3 regions of the Pseudarthrobacter sp. efr-133-R2A-89 genome follow, and region 3 is predicted to be linked to each of the others. Evidence: riboswitches for the same ligand, from Rfam matches in the RefSeq annotation. Region 3 holds a riboswitch; each other region holds the start of a gene.
What was found. Region 3 has a riboswitch for S-adenosylmethionine ahead of QRM95_RS14090 (bifunctional o-acetylhomoserine/o-acetylserine sulfhydrylase). Riboswitches for the same ligand answer to the same signal wherever they lie in the genome.
Positions count from the first base shown of each region.

Region 1: linked by a shared signal. The riboswitch ahead of QRM95_RS09420 (aminotransferase class V-fold PLP-dependent enzyme) and the one ahead of QRM95_RS14090 (bifunctional o-acetylhomoserine/o-acetylserine sulfhydrylase) in region 3 are both predicted to bind S-adenosylmethionine.
Region 2: linked by a shared signal. The riboswitch ahead of QRM95_RS12805 (DUF1737 domain-containing protein) and the one ahead of QRM95_RS14090 (bifunctional o-acetylhomoserine/o-acetylserine sulfhydrylase) in region 3 are both predicted to bind S-adenosylmethionine.

Region 1 covers NZ_JARVSE010000005.1:42,844-48,140, forward strand. Annotated here, with positions in the region: gene QRM95_RS09400 (S1C family serine protease) at 1-534, shown strand, start outside; gene QRM95_RS09405 (hypothetical protein) at 562-939, opposite strand; gene QRM95_RS09410 (metal-dependent transcriptional regulator) at 1,020-1,724, opposite strand; gene QRM95_RS09415 (class I SAM-dependent methyltransferase) at 1,800-2,558, opposite strand; gene QRM95_RS09420 (aminotransferase class V-fold PLP-dependent enzyme) at 2,658-4,076, opposite strand; SAM riboswitch class IV at 4,114-4,227, opposite strand; gene hisN (histidinol-phosphatase) at 4,369-5,193, opposite strand; gene rsgA (ribosome small subunit-dependent GTPase A) at 5,238-5,297, opposite strand, start outside.
Region 2 covers NZ_JARVSE010000006.1:249,158-254,454, reverse strand. Annotated here, with positions in the region: gene QRM95_RS12820 (glutamate--cysteine ligase 2) at 36-1,262, shown strand; gene QRM95_RS12815 (O-succinylhomoserine sulfhydrylase) at 1,267-2,475, opposite strand; gene QRM95_RS12810 (rhodanese-like domain-containing protein) at 2,476-2,886, opposite strand; gene QRM95_RS12805 (DUF1737 domain-containing protein) at 2,883-3,146, opposite strand; SAM riboswitch class IV at 3,160-3,274, opposite strand; gene opgC (OpgC domain-containing protein) at 3,450-5,297, shown strand, end outside.
Region 3 covers NZ_JARVSE010000008.1:20,233-25,529, reverse strand. Annotated here, with positions in the region: gene QRM95_RS14110 (DeoR/GlpR family DNA-binding transcription regulator) at 1-110, shown strand, start outside; gene QRM95_RS14105 (CPBP family intramembrane glutamic endopeptidase) at 245-1,024, shown strand; gene QRM95_RS14100 (HNH endonuclease signature motif containing protein) at 1,068-2,720, opposite strand; gene QRM95_RS14095 (VOC family protein) at 2,937-3,575, opposite strand; SAM riboswitch class IV at 3,762-3,876, shown strand; gene QRM95_RS14090 (bifunctional o-acetylhomoserine/o-acetylserine sulfhydrylase) at 3,920-5,245, shown strand.

The sequences.
Region 1 (5,297 bases), on a different contig from region 3:
GCCATTCCGGTGTGGTCCGGGGGCAACAGGCGGGTCATCGAAGACGTCATCCAAACGGATGCGGCCTTGAATCCCGGCAATTCAGGCGGCGCGCTGGCAGACACGCACTCGAGGATCGTTGGGATCAACACGGCAGTGGCGGGAGCAGGGCTTGGGCTCGCCATTCCCATCAACGCCACCACGCGTCGGATCATTGCCGCTTTGCTTGCGGACGGGAGGGTGCGCCGGGCCTACCTGGGCTTGGTGAGTACGCCCATCCAGCTCACTCCCAGCGCTGTCATCCGCACCGGGCGGCGCGAAGGGCTGCGCGTTGTGGAGGTGCTGCCTGAATCTCCGGCGGACAAGGCAGGGCTGGCGGCCGGGGACATCCTCCTGACGGCGGGAGGCCGTCCTGTCAGCAACGCCGAGAGCCTGCAGCGGCTCCTGTTCGCGGACGCCATTGGCCAACCGCTCGATGTCGCCGTGCTGCGGGACGGCACCGAAGTGCACCTCACCGCCGTTCCGGAGGAAATGACGGGCAACGGAACACCGTAGGCACCGGGGCCGGTGCGTCCGGAAGCGCTAGGCTCCGGCTGCCGGCGCTTCCACGTCCGCGATGCCTGTGAAACGCGTCCCGACGCCGTCGTACTCGCCACGGACGCAACCGGGCTGTACCGGCGGGATCTCTTCCGGGGCGTGGTGCCCGCACACCACGTAGGTAAAGTCAGGCCACCACTTCTTGGGCCGGGCCGCTTCCTCATACCCGCACACGGCGCATTCGAGATGGACCCACACGGGCCGCTTGCCTGTCCGGTTGGCCCGTGACTGCACCAGCCACGGGGGAGGATTGTCCAGGATGCCGCGGAGCTCGGCTTCCGGCATCCACTTCGGCAGGCCATGGCGCTGCGCCATTTCAAGGGGTACGTCCAGGGCTATTGCGGCGTCACGTCTGCTGATCATCACCATCCACCATACGGGAACCCGCCAAATCGCGTCCTGCCTCGGAGTCCCTCAGCCGGCGGTCCCGGCAACGCCGCTGGTCAGGGCAGATCCAGGCTGCAGCCGGGGTGCGGGGCGTCGCTGGAGACCCACAACGCCGAGGCGATCTCGTCGGCGAGGTCGTACTCACGGTCACCGCCGATCCGCACCACGAGTGCGCCGCCGAAGGGCCGCCGCCCCAGCACTTCCACGCGGGCGTCAAGCTCGATGTCCTGCGAGGCAAGGTAGCGGAGCAGCTCAGGGTTGTCGTCGCTGATCCGGGTGATCCTGCCGCTATGGCCCTCGTCCAATTCGGCGAGGAGGTGGGCGCGCGGCATCAGCACCTGGCCGTCCGCCGTGGGAATGGGATCGCCGTGCGGATCCCGGCTGGGGTCCCCGAGCTTGGCGGCGACGCGCTCGATGAACGTGTCCGACACTGCATGCTCCAGCTGCTCGGCTTCATCGTGGACTTCATCCCAGCTGTAGCCCAGGCGTTCCACGAGATAGGTTTCGATCAGCCGGTGGCGCCGCACCATGGCCAGCGCAAGCCGCAGTCCCGCGTCGGTCAGGGTCACGGCGCTGTACGGTTTGTGGTCCACCAGGCCCTGGTCCTTGAGCTTGCGGACCATCTCCGACACTGACGAGTTCGCCACCCCGAGCCGCTGGGCCAGTTGGGAGGACGTGATGGGCTTGTCCTGCCATTCAGTGAATGAATAGATGACCTTGACGTAGTCCTCGATGGAGGAGGATGGCGCGCTGGTCTTCACAGGCTCAAGCCTACCGGGTTCCCTGCCGTGGCCGGGTCCGCGTGGCCTGCGGCGGCGCCGGGAAAACCCATCCCGCTACGCCTTCACGGCGCGCCACGCCAAGGTGAGGTAGGGAAGATCGAGTTCCTGGTCGGGCGCGTAGGCCAGGTGGTCGTGGAGGTACCAGTCCAGGTTCGCCAGGACCTTGGCCCTGGTTGCCTCGCCGGCGCGCAGGTAATAGCTCCTGGACTTGGTGAGTTCCATCAGGTCGGTGGTGGTTACGCTGTCCTGCCAGTGGATGACGTGCCCTTCGAGCCCGGTGAATTCGGGCCCCACCACAGGCTTGTGGCCCGGGCGGTACACATCGCCGGCATGCATGATCCTGGAAAGCCTGTGCACCCAGGGTACCGAGGTATCCAGCTGGTTCCAGATGAGTCCGAGCGTTCCGTGCGGGCGCAGGACACGGGCAAGTTCGGTGCTCGCCGGCAGCGCGTCGCACCAGTGCCAGGCCTGCGCCACGGTGACGACGTCGAAGGAGGCTTCGGCCAGCCCGGTCGCCTCCGCGGTTCCCGCCAAGGCCGTGGCAGCAGGGCAGTGCGCCGCGAGTTGGGCGAGCATGTCCGTGGAAGGATCGACGGCGGTTACCTCCAGGCCAAGCTCCAGCAGCAGGGCCGTGAACTTTCCGGTACCGGCCCCGACGTCGAGTGCGTCACGGGCCTGCGCCGGCACCAGCCACCGGGCTGATTCGACGGGGTACCCCGGCCTGACGCGCTGGTAATGCCGTCCGCCGTCCCGGAAACTGCCGCCAAGTTCCCGCCGGCGCACGTGATCAAGCTTGGGGCCACCCCGAACCACGCGTGGACTCCTTCAATTCCGACTGTTGATGCCCCTCGAATTTACCGCACGGCCATGGAAATGTGCCGGCGGACCAGGAGCGGGAGCGGGAAGCGCCCCCTAGTCGTCGATACAGGGGGCCGCGCCGGCCGTGCCCGGGGTGTTGGGTGCCCAGTGCGGGTAGGTGCGGGAATCGTTGGCCGGCACCCAGCGGCCTGCGTCAACCACGTAGTCCCAGCCCAACCCGCTGCTGCGCAGTGTGCGGATGCCGGCAAGGAGGCGTTCGGCATCCTCCAGCCGGGATCCGACGCCGAAGCTCGCCCGGAGTGATCCGTTGGGCAGGCCCAGGCGCTTCAGCAGCGGGTGGGCGCAGAAGCGTCCGTCACGCAGGCCCACGCCGTGCTCCGCCGAGAGGTAGGCGGCCACCAGCCCGGCGTCGTAGCCTGCAACCGAGAAGTTGACCACGCCGATGGTGTCCGTTTCCGGATTGGTGTCCTTGAAGATCTGGTGGACGGTGACGCCGTCGATGCCCTGGAGGCCCTCCACCAGGAAGGAACGGATGGCGGATTCGTGGGCGTGCCACCGGGCCTGGTCCAGTTCGGCGATCACCTGGGTGGCGCGGGCCAGGGTGGCTGCGCCGAGCACGTTGGGTGAGCCGCCCTCGTGGCGGGCCGGTCCGGTGGCCCAGCTGACGCCGTCGAGCCTTGCTTCCTTGACGGCACCGCCCCCGGCCAGGTGGGGAACGCCGGCGTCCAGCCAGTCCGCACGTCCCACCAGGACGCCTGCGCCGAACGGAGCGTAGAGCTTGTGTCCGGAGAAGGCGAGATAGTCGACGTCGTCAGCGCTGATGTCCACCCGGCGGTGCGGCGCAAGCTGGGCGGCGTCCACCACGATCCGTGCGCCGTACTGGTGCGCCAGTGTAGCCAAGGCCCGGATGGGGAGGATCTCGCCGGTGACGTTGGAGGCGCCGGTGACGGCCAGCAGGCTGACCCCGCCCTGCTCCAGTTCAGCGCGGACTGCCTCCAGTGTGCCGCTGATGGTGTCCGCGGCGACGATGCTGCGGTGCGGGACACCCTGCCAGGGCAGGAGGTTGGCGTGGTGTTCGATGTCCAGGTAGAGCACGTCCCCGGCGGGGCGGCCGCCCGCCAGCGGCAGGCAGCCGGCCAGCAGGTTCAGGGAGTCGGTGGTGTTACGGGTGAAGATGACCGAATCATCGGGGCGGCCTCCGACGAAGTCCCGGACAATGTTGCGCGCGTTTTCGTACACGGAGGTGCTGATCTGGGATGCGTACCCGGCGCCCCGGTGGACACTGGCGTAATACGGGAGGATCTCGTTCAGGTACGCGGACACCACTGACAGTGCCGGGGCAGAAGCGCCGTAGTCGAGGTTTGCGTAGCGGACGTGGCCGCCGGAGATCAGCGGCGCCTGGATCTCGGCGCCGGTGACTGCAGCGAGGGGCCGGCCGGCAATGGCCTGGCGCGGATCCGGCGCGGCGGTGTTGGCGGTGGCGGACTGGGGGGAGACGGTGGCAGTTGTCACAGAGACCTCACTTGGATACAGGACTCCGGCATAGTGGAATCCGCGCTTGCCGTATCCGCTCCGGACCGGCCTGGTCGTCACCCGGGGCACCCCACCGCGAATGGAGGGTTGCCGGCCAGCAAACCGGGGTTTTGCGCTGGCACTCGTGACCTGGATAAAAGCGTAGAACATGGAATGGGCAGGACTGAAGCCGCGGCAATTGTTAAGGCTTTTGTTACGTCCTGCCGAAGAAACGGCCGCGGACGCCCCCCAAAGGAGGCGTCCGGCGTCGTATTCTTCGATTTTTCTGCGGTCAGGGAGCCTGTTGCAGCAGGTCGTCGAGGTCCGGGTTCAGCCGGTGGAGCACCTCTGAATGCAAGATCGAGTTCGTTGCCAGGGCATTGCCGCCGAACGGTCCGTCTTCGCCTTCGAGGGACGTGAAGCGGCCGCCTGCCTCCACCACGATCGGCACGAGGGCAGCCATGTCGTACAAGTTCAGCTCGGGTTCGCAGGCGATGTCCACCGAGCCCTCGGCCACCATGCAGTAGGACCAGAAGTCCCCGTACGCCCGGGTCCGCCACACGTCCTCCGTCAGGCCCAGGAAGTCGTCAAGGTTTCCGCGTTCCTTCCAGCCGCCCAGGCTGGAGTAGGAGAGGGAGGCGTCGGCCAGGTTGGAGACGTTGGAGACCCGGAGCCGCGTAGCGGCGGCCAGGGACCTGCCCATGTACGCCCCCATGCCTTTGGCAGCCCACCAGCGCTTGCCCAATGCCGGTGCGCTGACGACGCCGACCACCGGCTCGCCCTCGTCCACGAGGGCGATCAGCGTGGCCCAGACCGGGACGCCGCGGACGAAGTTCTTGGTCCCGTCGATGGGATCGATGATCCAGCGCCGTGAGCCGTGGCCGGTGCTGCCGAATTCCTCACCCAGGACGGCATCGCGGGGCCGGGAGCGGGAGAGCTGGCCACGGATGGCCTCCTCGGCCGCCTTGTCGGCGTCGGTGACCGGCGTCAGGTCCGGCTTGGTCTCGACGTGGAGGTCCAGGGCCTTGAACCGGCTCATCGTCTGGTCGTCCACGGAGTCGGCCAGGACGTGGGCCAGGCGCAGGTCATCGTTGTAACTCGAAGCGGGTTGGATCATGGTTCCAAACTACCGTCTGCGGGCGTTTCTGCCGGGAGAACGCGTCAGTTGACGCTGCCAAGCTCCTTCGTTTCCTGTGCTTCCATCCTAGGATCGGCGCCGAG
Region 2 (5,297 bases), on a different contig from region 3:
CCCGGAATTTCCGGCCCCTGACGCAGAATGTTCGTATGCGTACTTTCGGCGTCGAGGAAGAACTCCTGATTGTTGATCCGGAGTCCGGGGAGCCGCTTGCCCTGGCGGACGCCCTCCTCGCCGGGCACCGTGTGGCCGCGGACGATCTCCCGGTGGACCCGGACCTCCACCACTCCGGGAAGCAGGCGGATCACGACGACGAGATGGGCCTCAGTGCCGAGCTGAAGCTTGAGCAGATCGAGACGCAGACCAAGCCCTGCCTGGAGTCCGGGGCCCTGCTCGAGCAGATCAGGGCCGGCCGCGCCATGGCCAACCAGGCGGCGGCCAAACACGGCGCCAGAGTGGCTGCGCTGGCCACGTCGCCGCTGGCATCCACCAGCCACACCACGCCGGACCCGCGCTACGCCAGGATGCTGGAGCGCTTTGGCCTCACTGCGCAGGAGCAGCTGACCTGCGGATTCCACGTGCACACCTACATCGAATCGCCGGAAGAGGGCGTGGCGGTCCTGGACCGGATCCGCGACAAGCTGGCGGTCCTGACGGCGTTGAGCGCCAACTCGCCGTACTGGAACGGCGTCCCCACCGGTTTCGAAAGCTACCGCACCCAGGCCTGGAACCGGTGGCCGACGTCCGGTCCGGCCGCGATCTACGGGACGTACCCCGCGTACAGGAGGGTGGTCACCCGGCTGCTGGACACCGGCGTGATGCTCGATGAAGGGATGCTGTATTTCGACGCGCGGCTCTCCCGGAACCACCCGACGGTTGAGGTGCGGGTGGCGGACGTCTGCCTCCGCGCCGAGGATGCAGCCTTGATCGCCGTGCTGGTCCGCGCCCTGGTGGAATCAGCCGGCAGGGAATGGCGCGAGGGCGTGGACCCGGCGCCCGTGCCCACTGTCCTGCTGCGGATGGCCTCCTGGCAGGCCAGCAGTTCGGGACTCAGCGGCGAGCTCCTGGACTTTGGGAACTTCCGCCCGGCCCCGGCCGCGGACGTAGCCCGTTCCCTGGTGGACTACCTGGCACCTGTCCTACAGGCGCAGGGCGAACTGGCCTTGGCCCGGCAGGGCGTGGAGCACATCATCGCCCGCGGGACAGGGGCCGCCGAACAGCGCCGGGCCCGCGACAGGGCGCTGGCCGGACCGCCTCCCGAGGATATGGGTTTCGGGGCAGTGGTCCGGCACGCCGTTGACGTCACCATGCGCGGCGCCCTGGATCTTTCCGACGTGGAAGACACTCCGGAACTCCTGCGGGTCCGCCAGGCCTGACGCCTTAGATCTGCTTCAGGGCCTGTTCCAGGTCGCGGATGAGGTCGTCCGCGTCCTCGAGCCCCACGGACAGCCGGACCACGCCGTCGCTCAAGCCAATGGCGGCCCGCCCCTCCGGCCCCATGGCGCGGTGCGTGGTGGTGGCGGGGTGTGTGATCAGGGACTTCGAATCGCCGAGGTTGTTGGAGATGTCGATGATCCGCAGGCCGTCCAACAGGGCGAAGGCGGCCTCCTTGCCGGAGCGCCCGCCCGAGGGCGCCAGCTCAAGGGTGAGGACCGTGCCGCCGGCACTCATCTGCTTCGCCGCCAGCTCATACTGCGGGTGCGATTTCAGCAGCGGGTACTTCACCCAGCTCACGGCAGGCTGCTCCTCGAGCCACTCGGCGAGCCGCAGGGCGGTGGCCGAGGAGTGCCGGACGCGCAGGCTCATGGTTTCCAGGCCCTTGGTCAGGACCCAGGCGTTGAACGCCGAAAGGGCCGGACCGGTGTGGCGCATCAGCTGCTTGACCGGGCCGTCGATGAACTCCTTGGTGCCAAGGATGGCGCCGCCCAGGACCCGGCCCTGCCCGTCGATGTGCTTGGTGCCGGAGTACACGATGACGTCCGCGCCGAGGTCCCCGCAGCGCTGCAGCAGGGGAGTGGCGAAGACGTTGTCCGCAACTACCTTGGCGCCGGCGGCGTGGGCCAGCTCGCTCACCGCCGCGATGTCCACGATTTCCTGCATCGGGTTGGACGGGGATTCGAAGAAGACGGCGGTGGTGGGCTTGGACAGGGCCTCGCGCCACTGGTCCAGGTCCGGGCCGTCGACGAAGACCGTTTCCACGCCCCACCGCGGCAGGATCTCGTTCAGGATCACGAAGCACGACCCGAAGAGTGACCGGGCGGCCACCACACGGTCACCGGCCGCGAGCAGCGCGCCCAAAGCGGTGAACACCGCGGACATGCCCGACGCCGTCGCGAAGCAGGCCTCGGTGCCTTCCAGCAGCCTGAGCCGTTCCTGGAAGGTGGCCACGGACGGGTTGCCGTAGCGCGAGTACACGAAGCGCTCGTCCTCGCCGGTGAAGGCGCGTTCGGCTGCGGCCGCGGATTCGTAGACGAACCCGGAATTCAGGAAGATGGCCTCGGAGGTTTCCTGGAAGTTGGTGCGGTCCAGCCCGCCGCGGACGGCCTGGGTGTCGGGGTTCCAGCCGGGGGCGTCTTGATTGAAGGTCACTTAGTTCTTTCCGAGGTTGGTGGGCAGGCCGCGGTTCTTCCAGCCGTTGACGGTCCGTTCGCCGTAGCGGTCAGGTTCCCCCTCGAAGCCCTCCAGGACGTTGTAGGAAGTGAAGCCGGCCTGGGTGGCCGCCACGGCCGCGGCGATGGATCGCTGGCCCGAGCGGCACAGGAACACCAGCTCCGCGCCGGGGTCCTCGGGCGCCTGCTCCTTGAGGTCCTTCACGAAATCGGGGTTGGGGATGCCGCCGGGGAAGGTCCACTGGATGAAGAGGGGATCGTTGTCCGTTGCCTTCGTATCCGGAATGCCGATGTGGGCCCATTCGCCCTCGGTGCGGACGTCCACCAGGATGGCGCCCTGCTCCAGCTTGGCCCAGGCTTCCTGCGGCGTCAGGTCTCCCGCGTAGCTCATGCGTGGCCCTCGCCGTCGAACTCGCCTTCCAGGTCGTCAACGGCCGTGGCCACCGCGGCGTCTGCCGACGCGATGGCGGCCGGGAGGACAACGGCCTGGGCCACGATGACGCTGCTGCCGTTGAAAGTCGCCGCCGGGCTGCCGTGCAGGACATAACCGTCCGCAAGCGCAGCCGAGATCCGCTCGCAGAAGGAGCGGTCGTCCGGGCCTGTAATCAGGCGGTAGGACAATTTTTCGTCAGGGGCGGGTGCGTCAGACACGACGGATCTCCTTCTTTCACGCTTGCAGCTCGAATCGGTCGATATGCCAAGTATTCACCTGAGGCACCCCGCCGCGAGAGGAGGGTTGCCGACCGGCCAGTCAGGGCTTAACACCGGTACTCATTACTCCCCAAAAACGTAACACCTGCGCCGCCAAGCCGCACGGCCGCCGTCGTCATGTTCCGTAATTGAGAGCCCGCGACCACCGCGTCACGGAAACCCGGCGGGGCCGCGGGACCGATAAAGTTTCTACCGGGGCGCCGCCCTGCCGTCACAGTGGGAGTACCGGGGGGTCTTGCCAGCATGCGAGCAGCAATATCGCACCACCAGGCTGGCCGTCGTCGTGCCCGTCACCGTTCCCTCGGGGCTTTCCTGGCCGCCGCCGTCGTCGTGCTTCTGGCGCTGCTGGCGCCCGCCGGTGCCGCGCAGGCGGCCTCCGCGGTACCGGACCAGGGCAAGCCCTGGCTGGGTGCCGTCCTTGAATGGGGTGAGGATACCGCCGCTGGATTCTCCGACCGGCTGGGGGCGAGCCCGGCAGTGTTTGGCCACGACATCGCTCTTCCGTTCCGCGACTCGGACCGGAACAACATTGAGGGCTTCCTGCAGCAGGCCGCGGCCAAGGGCGCCCACGCCATGCTCACCGTGAAGCCCACCGTGCCGCTGGACCAGATCGGCGTCTCCGAAGCGGAAGCCTTCGCCGGCAAGGTCCGCGACCTGACCTTCGGGTTCAAGGGCCGGCTGTTGGTCCGGTTTGCCCCGGACATGAACTCGAGCTGGGTGCCCTGGGGGCAGCAGCCGGGCGCCTACCGGGAAGCCTTCAAGGCGGTCGCGGCAGCGGTCAGGAAGGACGACGGCGGCCGGGCCGCCATGGTCTGGGCGCCGTACCTGGGCAAGGACTACCCCTTTGACCGGAGCCGGAATGCCCCGCAGCCGGGAAGTGACGGCTTCGCCCTCCTCGACACCAATGGCGACGGCGCCTGGAACGGCTCCGATGCCGCCTACGCCCCCTACTATCCGGGGGACGACGCCGTGGACTGGGTGGGCCTGACTGCCTACCATGACGACACCGCCGGCGGGGCTGCCGTCAACACCGTGCCGCGTGCCGGTGAACTCCAGGAGATGCTGACCGGCTCGGGCGGCGAGGACTTCTACAATGCCTATGCGGAGGCCCGCAAGAAGCCGTTCCTGCTCCAGACATCGGCGTTCTACAGCCCTGCTGCCGGCGGACCGCCGGAGGCGGATATCAAGACGGCCTGGTGGGACCAGGTGGTGGGTACCGCCACCTCGCCGGCTTTCGCCAGGACAGCAGCGGTGGTGTGGGACGAGCGCACCAGCACCAGGGATACCGGCGTGGCCAGCATCGACTGGCTGCTCACCGGAAATCCCGCAATCGCCAAAGCCGCGCTGGACCGGCTGAAGTCCTCCGCCGTGGTCACCGGGCCGGTCACCGACGTGGCCGCGGACGGATCGTATGTCCGGGCCAACACGCTGTCCGGGGCAGCGGTCTGGACCGTTGCCGTGGCGATGGCCATCCTCCTGGCGGCGCTGTGGCAGATTCCACGCCGGGTCAACGCCGCCACCGCGTGGAGCTACCAGGACCCGGGAAACAGGGACTCGCGCGTGGATTTGCTGCGCGGGATGGCCATTGTCTTCGTGGTGGTCAACCACCTGGGCCTGGTCTCGCTGTTCCAGCTGCTCACCCAGGAGGCCGTGGGCTTCGTTTCCGGTGCCGAACTCTTCGTGCTGTTCTCCGGCCTGGTGGTGGGCATGGTCTACGGGCCGAAGGCAAGGGCAGACTTCGGCAAGGTTGTGGACCTCACATCCCGCCGGGCGGGGAAGCTCTATGTGACCGCGCTGTCGGTGATGATCGGCGTCTTCCTCATTGCGCAGCTTCCGTTCTTCCACACCGAGGCCCTGACCACGTTCGTGGACCAGGGGACCGGCGGGGCCGGGCATAACGGTGCCGGCAGGACGTACGACCTCTACGCCGGGATGTCATCGCTGTTCCAGTTCCCGGTGCCGCCCCAGGTCCTGCCGGCCATCCTGCTGCTGCAGTTCGGGCCCTGGCAGTTCAACGTCATGGGCCTGTACGTGGTGCTTCTCCTGGTCAGCCCCCTGATCCTGGCGCTCCTGAACCGCGGAAAGGCCGTG
Region 3 (5,297 bases):
CCATGGACGGTTACGACTTCACCCGGCTCATCACTGATTCCGGCATTTCTGCGCACGACAAGGCGGCCTTCGAAGCCCGGGGTACGGAAGTAATTATCGCGCCTGCCTAACGCCCGGCAGCTGGTGCCAGCGTGGCCCGTGCGCCCTCTGGTGTGCTGCCTGGCTCCTTGGTGTTGCCCCGGCTTATGGTTCCCTACGGCCGCTCCATCAGCCCGGATCCAGAAACTGAGGGCAAGATGGGAACATGCTGGTTCCCTCCCGCCGTCGCCTGCGGCTCGAAGTCTGGATCGTTCTGGGCCTGTCACTCGGCCAATCGGCTGTGTACTCCGTGGTGCAGCTGCTCGATAAGATGACCCGTGCGCCGCTGGCGGAGGGCACTTCCACGCTGAACCGGTCGCAGAGTACGCGGGAGTACTTCGACCTGACCTACCAGTTGCTGGACATCATCTTTGCGCTGGTTCCCGTGCTGCTGGTCCTCTACTTCCTCACGGACCAGCGCCAGGCCGCGCCGGGCGACGCCGGTCCATCAGGTTCGGCATTCCGGAAGCTTGGGTTCAACTTTGCGCGGCCCGGAAGGGACCTGCTGCAGGGCCTGGGGCTGGCGGCCCTGATCGGGATCCCGTCGCTGGGGCTGTACGCCGCCGGCCGTGCGTTGGGAATCACGACGGCGATCATTCCCAGTGCGCTCGACGCCTACTGGTGGACGGTGCCTGTCCTGATCCTGTCCGCAATCAGGCACGCCGTCCTGGAAGAAGTCATTGTGGTGGGCTACCTCTTGGACCGCTTCGGCAAGTCCGGTTGGAGCACGCCTCTCGCTATCGCTGTCAGTTCCCTGCTCCGCGGCAGCTATCACCTCTACCAGGGTTTTGGGCCATTTATCGGCAACGCGATCATGGGGGTGGTCTTCGCCTGGCTGTACACCCGAACCCGCCGCGTCATGCCGCTGGTCATCGCCCACGCGCTGCTGGACATCGTGGCGTTCGTCGGTTTCAGTCTCTTTGGCAAGGCCGTGGGGTTGGGGTAGGAGTGGTGAATTAGCCTCGGCGGCTCAACCCGTACATGTGCTGTCACATCAGCGACAACAGCAAGGGCCACTGTGCTTGCGGGTCTGGTGGCAACACGAAGGGTTTCGCGTAGAAGTCGTCCCAGAGGGCATCAGTCGCGCAAAGCTCGTCGGGATCCAGCAGGTTGTTTCCGTCAGGCTCCTCCGTTTCCGGATCCTCCGTCTCCGGAGCCGGCCACGCTTGAACTTCGGCACGTGGCAGGGTTCCTGGTGGCCAGTGGGTTGGTTGGGGGTCGTGGTGTTCGGGTTGGTAGTGGCGGCCGGTGGGTGAGGTCCAGCCGGGTGGTTCATTCCGTGTGGCCGGGTCGGGGGTCCAGGGCCGGGCGTGTTTGAGCCTATGGTGCCTCGGGCAGAGCTGGGCCAGGTTCCGGGCATCGGTGGTGCCGCCGTGGTGCCAGGGGTTGAGGTGGTCGGTGTCGTTGTCGGGGGTGTGGTTGGTGCAGCCGGGGAAGGTGCATGTGCGGTCCCGCAGCCGGATCCATTGTTTGATGGTTTCGGGGAGCCGGTAGCGGGTGCGGCCGATTTCCAGGGGCGCCCCGTCGCGGGGGTCGACCAGGACCCGGTAGAACGTTTCCGCCCCGCCGGCGACGAGCCTCCGTGCCATGGACGCCGGGACCGGCCCGAATCCGTCCAGCACCGCGGGTTCCTCGGTGAGGCCGAGCAGTGAGAACACCGGGACCGTGACCAGGACGTCGGCCCGGGGTGTGGGGATCTTGCCGATGTCAGTGGCAGCGCATCCCGGACCTGCGTCATTAGCGGCACCAGCAGCCGCGGCGGCGGGCTCGGTGTCAGCGGCCGCGGCGGCGGTGGTGGTGGTGGGCTGCAGCCCGGCGCCGAGGAGGAGGGACGCGGCGACGTCGGCGCGGAGCTGGGTGAGGGTGCGGGGCTCATCGGGGCGTTGGAGGCCGCGGGCGGTGGCGGTGCTGCGGTTCCAGATCGCGCACGCGGTGTCCCCGGGCAGGTAGAGCGAGAGCCAGGCCATCCCGTCGCGGTCCGGGGCGTAGTCCATCCGCCGGTCCGCCACCCCCTTCACATGCCGTTTCTCCAAGGACTCGGGGTGGTGGCGTTCCCGCCAGGCCCGGACCTTCGCCCGGAACCGGGACGGGACAAGGTCGCCGGGCGCGGCGCCCCGGGCCGGGGGGGTGTCGGGGTCGAAGAAATGCGCCACCAGGCCGGCGGCAGAGTCGGGGGTGAGTCCTTCGGTTTCGTCGGCGACGATCCGGGCGTGCTGCCAGGACACCCCACCCGTGGACAGGGTTTCGAACACTGGTGGCAGTGAACAGACCCGCCGGGACTGCTCCACCAGCGCCCCGGCCGCCCCCGAGCTGATGGTGAGGATCCCGGCGATCTCCTCCACCGCGGACATCTCCGCGTAGGTGCGCTCATCCACCGGGGCGTCCGGCGGCAGCAGAGCATGCTGGATGTCAACGGCATCCGCCACGTCTTGGGCTTTCACCGCCGCGAGCTGAGCTTCCAATCTGGCCACCAGCTCCAGCCGCTCCAGGCGCAGCCCATACCGCCGCTGCACCACGTCCACTTCAGCACCAACATCGGCGCCGGAACAAAGCGCAGCATCCTCCAGAACCAGCCCGCACAGCGCAGCAACAGAGGCAGAAACACCCTCCATCACCACCGCCAGATCCGCAACGATTCCCATAAAGAAATCATCCAACCAGGGTCCGACATTTATGGAAGAGGCTTGTGGTTCAGCGCCCTTCCGAATAATTCAGCGATCCTCCCCGGGGACGCTTAAATGAATTCGGCCGCCATCGGGTGGTGACGCCGTTGTCACCACCCGATGGCGGCCGAAGCTCTTTGGGCGCAGGTACCTACGGCCCCTCTCCGGAAACAAGCCGGAGAGCGGGAGGGGTAATCAGATCGTGACGGCCCCGTTGGCGGTTTCAAAAGTGACGGACAGAATGCCGGGAGTGCCGTGCGGGGCTACCCACTCGACCGCAACGTCCTCAAGCGGCTTCTCCACCGGCTCGCCCAGCCACTCGGTCACCCGCGACGCGGAGCCGGCAATGGTCAGGCAGCTCATTTTGAGGTTGCTCTCGTAGGCGTTGGAGGGGTGCAGGGACGGGTCGCCTTCCCATTTGAGCATGTAGGGGACCTGGGGGTCCGCAATTAGGCCCAGGATGCCAATCTGCTTCCACACGAGCTCGCGGCCGTCCGGGAACTTGCGGTTGCCGTTCACGGCAGCTCGGCCCAGGCGTTCCTCGAACGGGGCCAGGTCGTCAACTTCGACACACCAGCCCATCCAGCCGCCGCCCGCAGCGGACCGGGCACGGACTGCCTGTCCGAACGGTGCCTTGTCCGAAGCAGGGTGGTCCAGTACCTCCACAACTTCGAGGTATTTGTGCCCGGCGAGGGGGATGATCATATTCCGGGTGCCGAACCGGGGGTGGACCCCGCCCTTCACTGCCTCAACGCCGAGGGCAGTTGAAATACGTTCGGTAGTGGCCGCGAGGCCATCGTGTTCACAGGCGTAAGAGACGTGATCCATGCGCATGGCAACATCTTGGCACTTTGTGATCGGGCTCTCAGCTAAGGATACCCTTACTGGAATCGTGGCTGTTCGGGCCGTCCCCCGCCCGTCAGCTGCGACCCTCGCGGGCCGCGCGGCGCGCACGCCGCGGCAAGACCATGTTCGTCACAATGCTGTCCCGGCCGGAGCGATCTTCCTACACTGGGCGCAGGTCATGAGTGCCAGCGCCAAGCCCCGGCTCGCTGGCCGGCAACCCTCCATCCGCGGTGGGGTGCCCCGGGTGAGGACCAGGCTGTCCGGCAATTGCCGGAAGCAAGCGCGGCCCGTGGTGCTCCCAGCATGCCGGGCCCATGTCATAGGAGACTGAGATGTCCAACGGATGGTCCTTCGAAACCCGCCAGATCCATGCCGGCCAGGAGCCTGACAGCGCCACCGGAGCCCGGGCCCTGCCCATCTACCAGACCACGTCCTTCGTGTTCCCAAGCGCCGAGAGCGCAGCCAACCGTTTTGCCCTGGCCGAACTGGCGCCGATCTACACCCGCATCGGCAACCCCACCCAGGACGCGGTGGAGCAGCGGATCGCCAGCCTCGAAGGCGGCCTGGCGGCTTTGCTGCTGAGCTCGGGGCAGGCTGCGGAGACCTTCGCCGTCCTGAATATCGCCGAGGCCGGGGACCACATCGTGGCAAGCCCCAGCCTGTACGGCGGCACTTACAACCTGTTCGCCCACACCTTGAAGAAGTTCGGCATCGCCGTCACCTTCGTGGAAGATCCGGACAACCTGGACCAGTGGCGCGATGCGGTGCAGCCTAACACCAAACTGTTCTTTGGCGAGGTGGTCTCCAACCCGCGCCAGGACGTCCTGGACATCGAAGGCATCTCCCAGGTGGCCCACGACGCCGGCGTTCCCCTGATCGTGGACAACACCCTGTCCACGCCCTACCTGATCCGGCCGCTGGAGTGGGGTGCGGACATCGTGATCCACTCCGCCACCAAATACCTGGGCGGCCATGGCTCGGCCATTGCCGGCGTCATCGTCGACTCTGGCAAGTTCGATTTCGGCAAGGACCCCGGCCGGTTCCCCGGTTTCAACACCCCGGATCCCACCTACAACGGGCTGGTCTACGCCCGGGATCTTGGCGAGGGCGGCGCACTGGGCGCCAACCTTTCCTACATCCTCAAAGCCCGTGTCCAGTTGTTGCGGGACCTCGGCTCGGCGGTTTCGCCCTTCAACGCCTTCCTGATTTCGCAGGGCCTGGAAACGCTGAGCCTGCGGGTGGAACGGCACGTTTCCAACGCCACGGAGGTGGCGCGCTGGCTGGAGGGAAGGGACGACGTCGAATCGGTCGCCTACGCGGGGCTGCCGTCCAGCCCCTGGTACGAACGGGGCCGCAAGTACGGCCCCAAGGGGACCGGCGCGGTCGTCGCCTTCAACCTGGCCGGGGGCGCGGAGGCGGGCAAGCGCTTCGTCGACGCCCTGGAACTGCACTCCCACGTGGCCAACATCGGTGACGTCCGCTCGCTTGTCATCCACCCGGCGTCGACCACGCACAGCCAGCTCTCGCCCGAGCAGCAGGTGGTGGCCGGGGTCAATCCGGGGCTGGTCCGCTTGTCGGTGGGCCTGGAGCACATCGACGACATCCTGGCCGACCTGGAGGCCGGTTTCCGCGCGGCCAAGGGCGGCGCCGACGCCTGACCGCAGGCACGCTGGAGCGCTGCCGGCCGGCAGCGCCGGGAAGTCACAACCA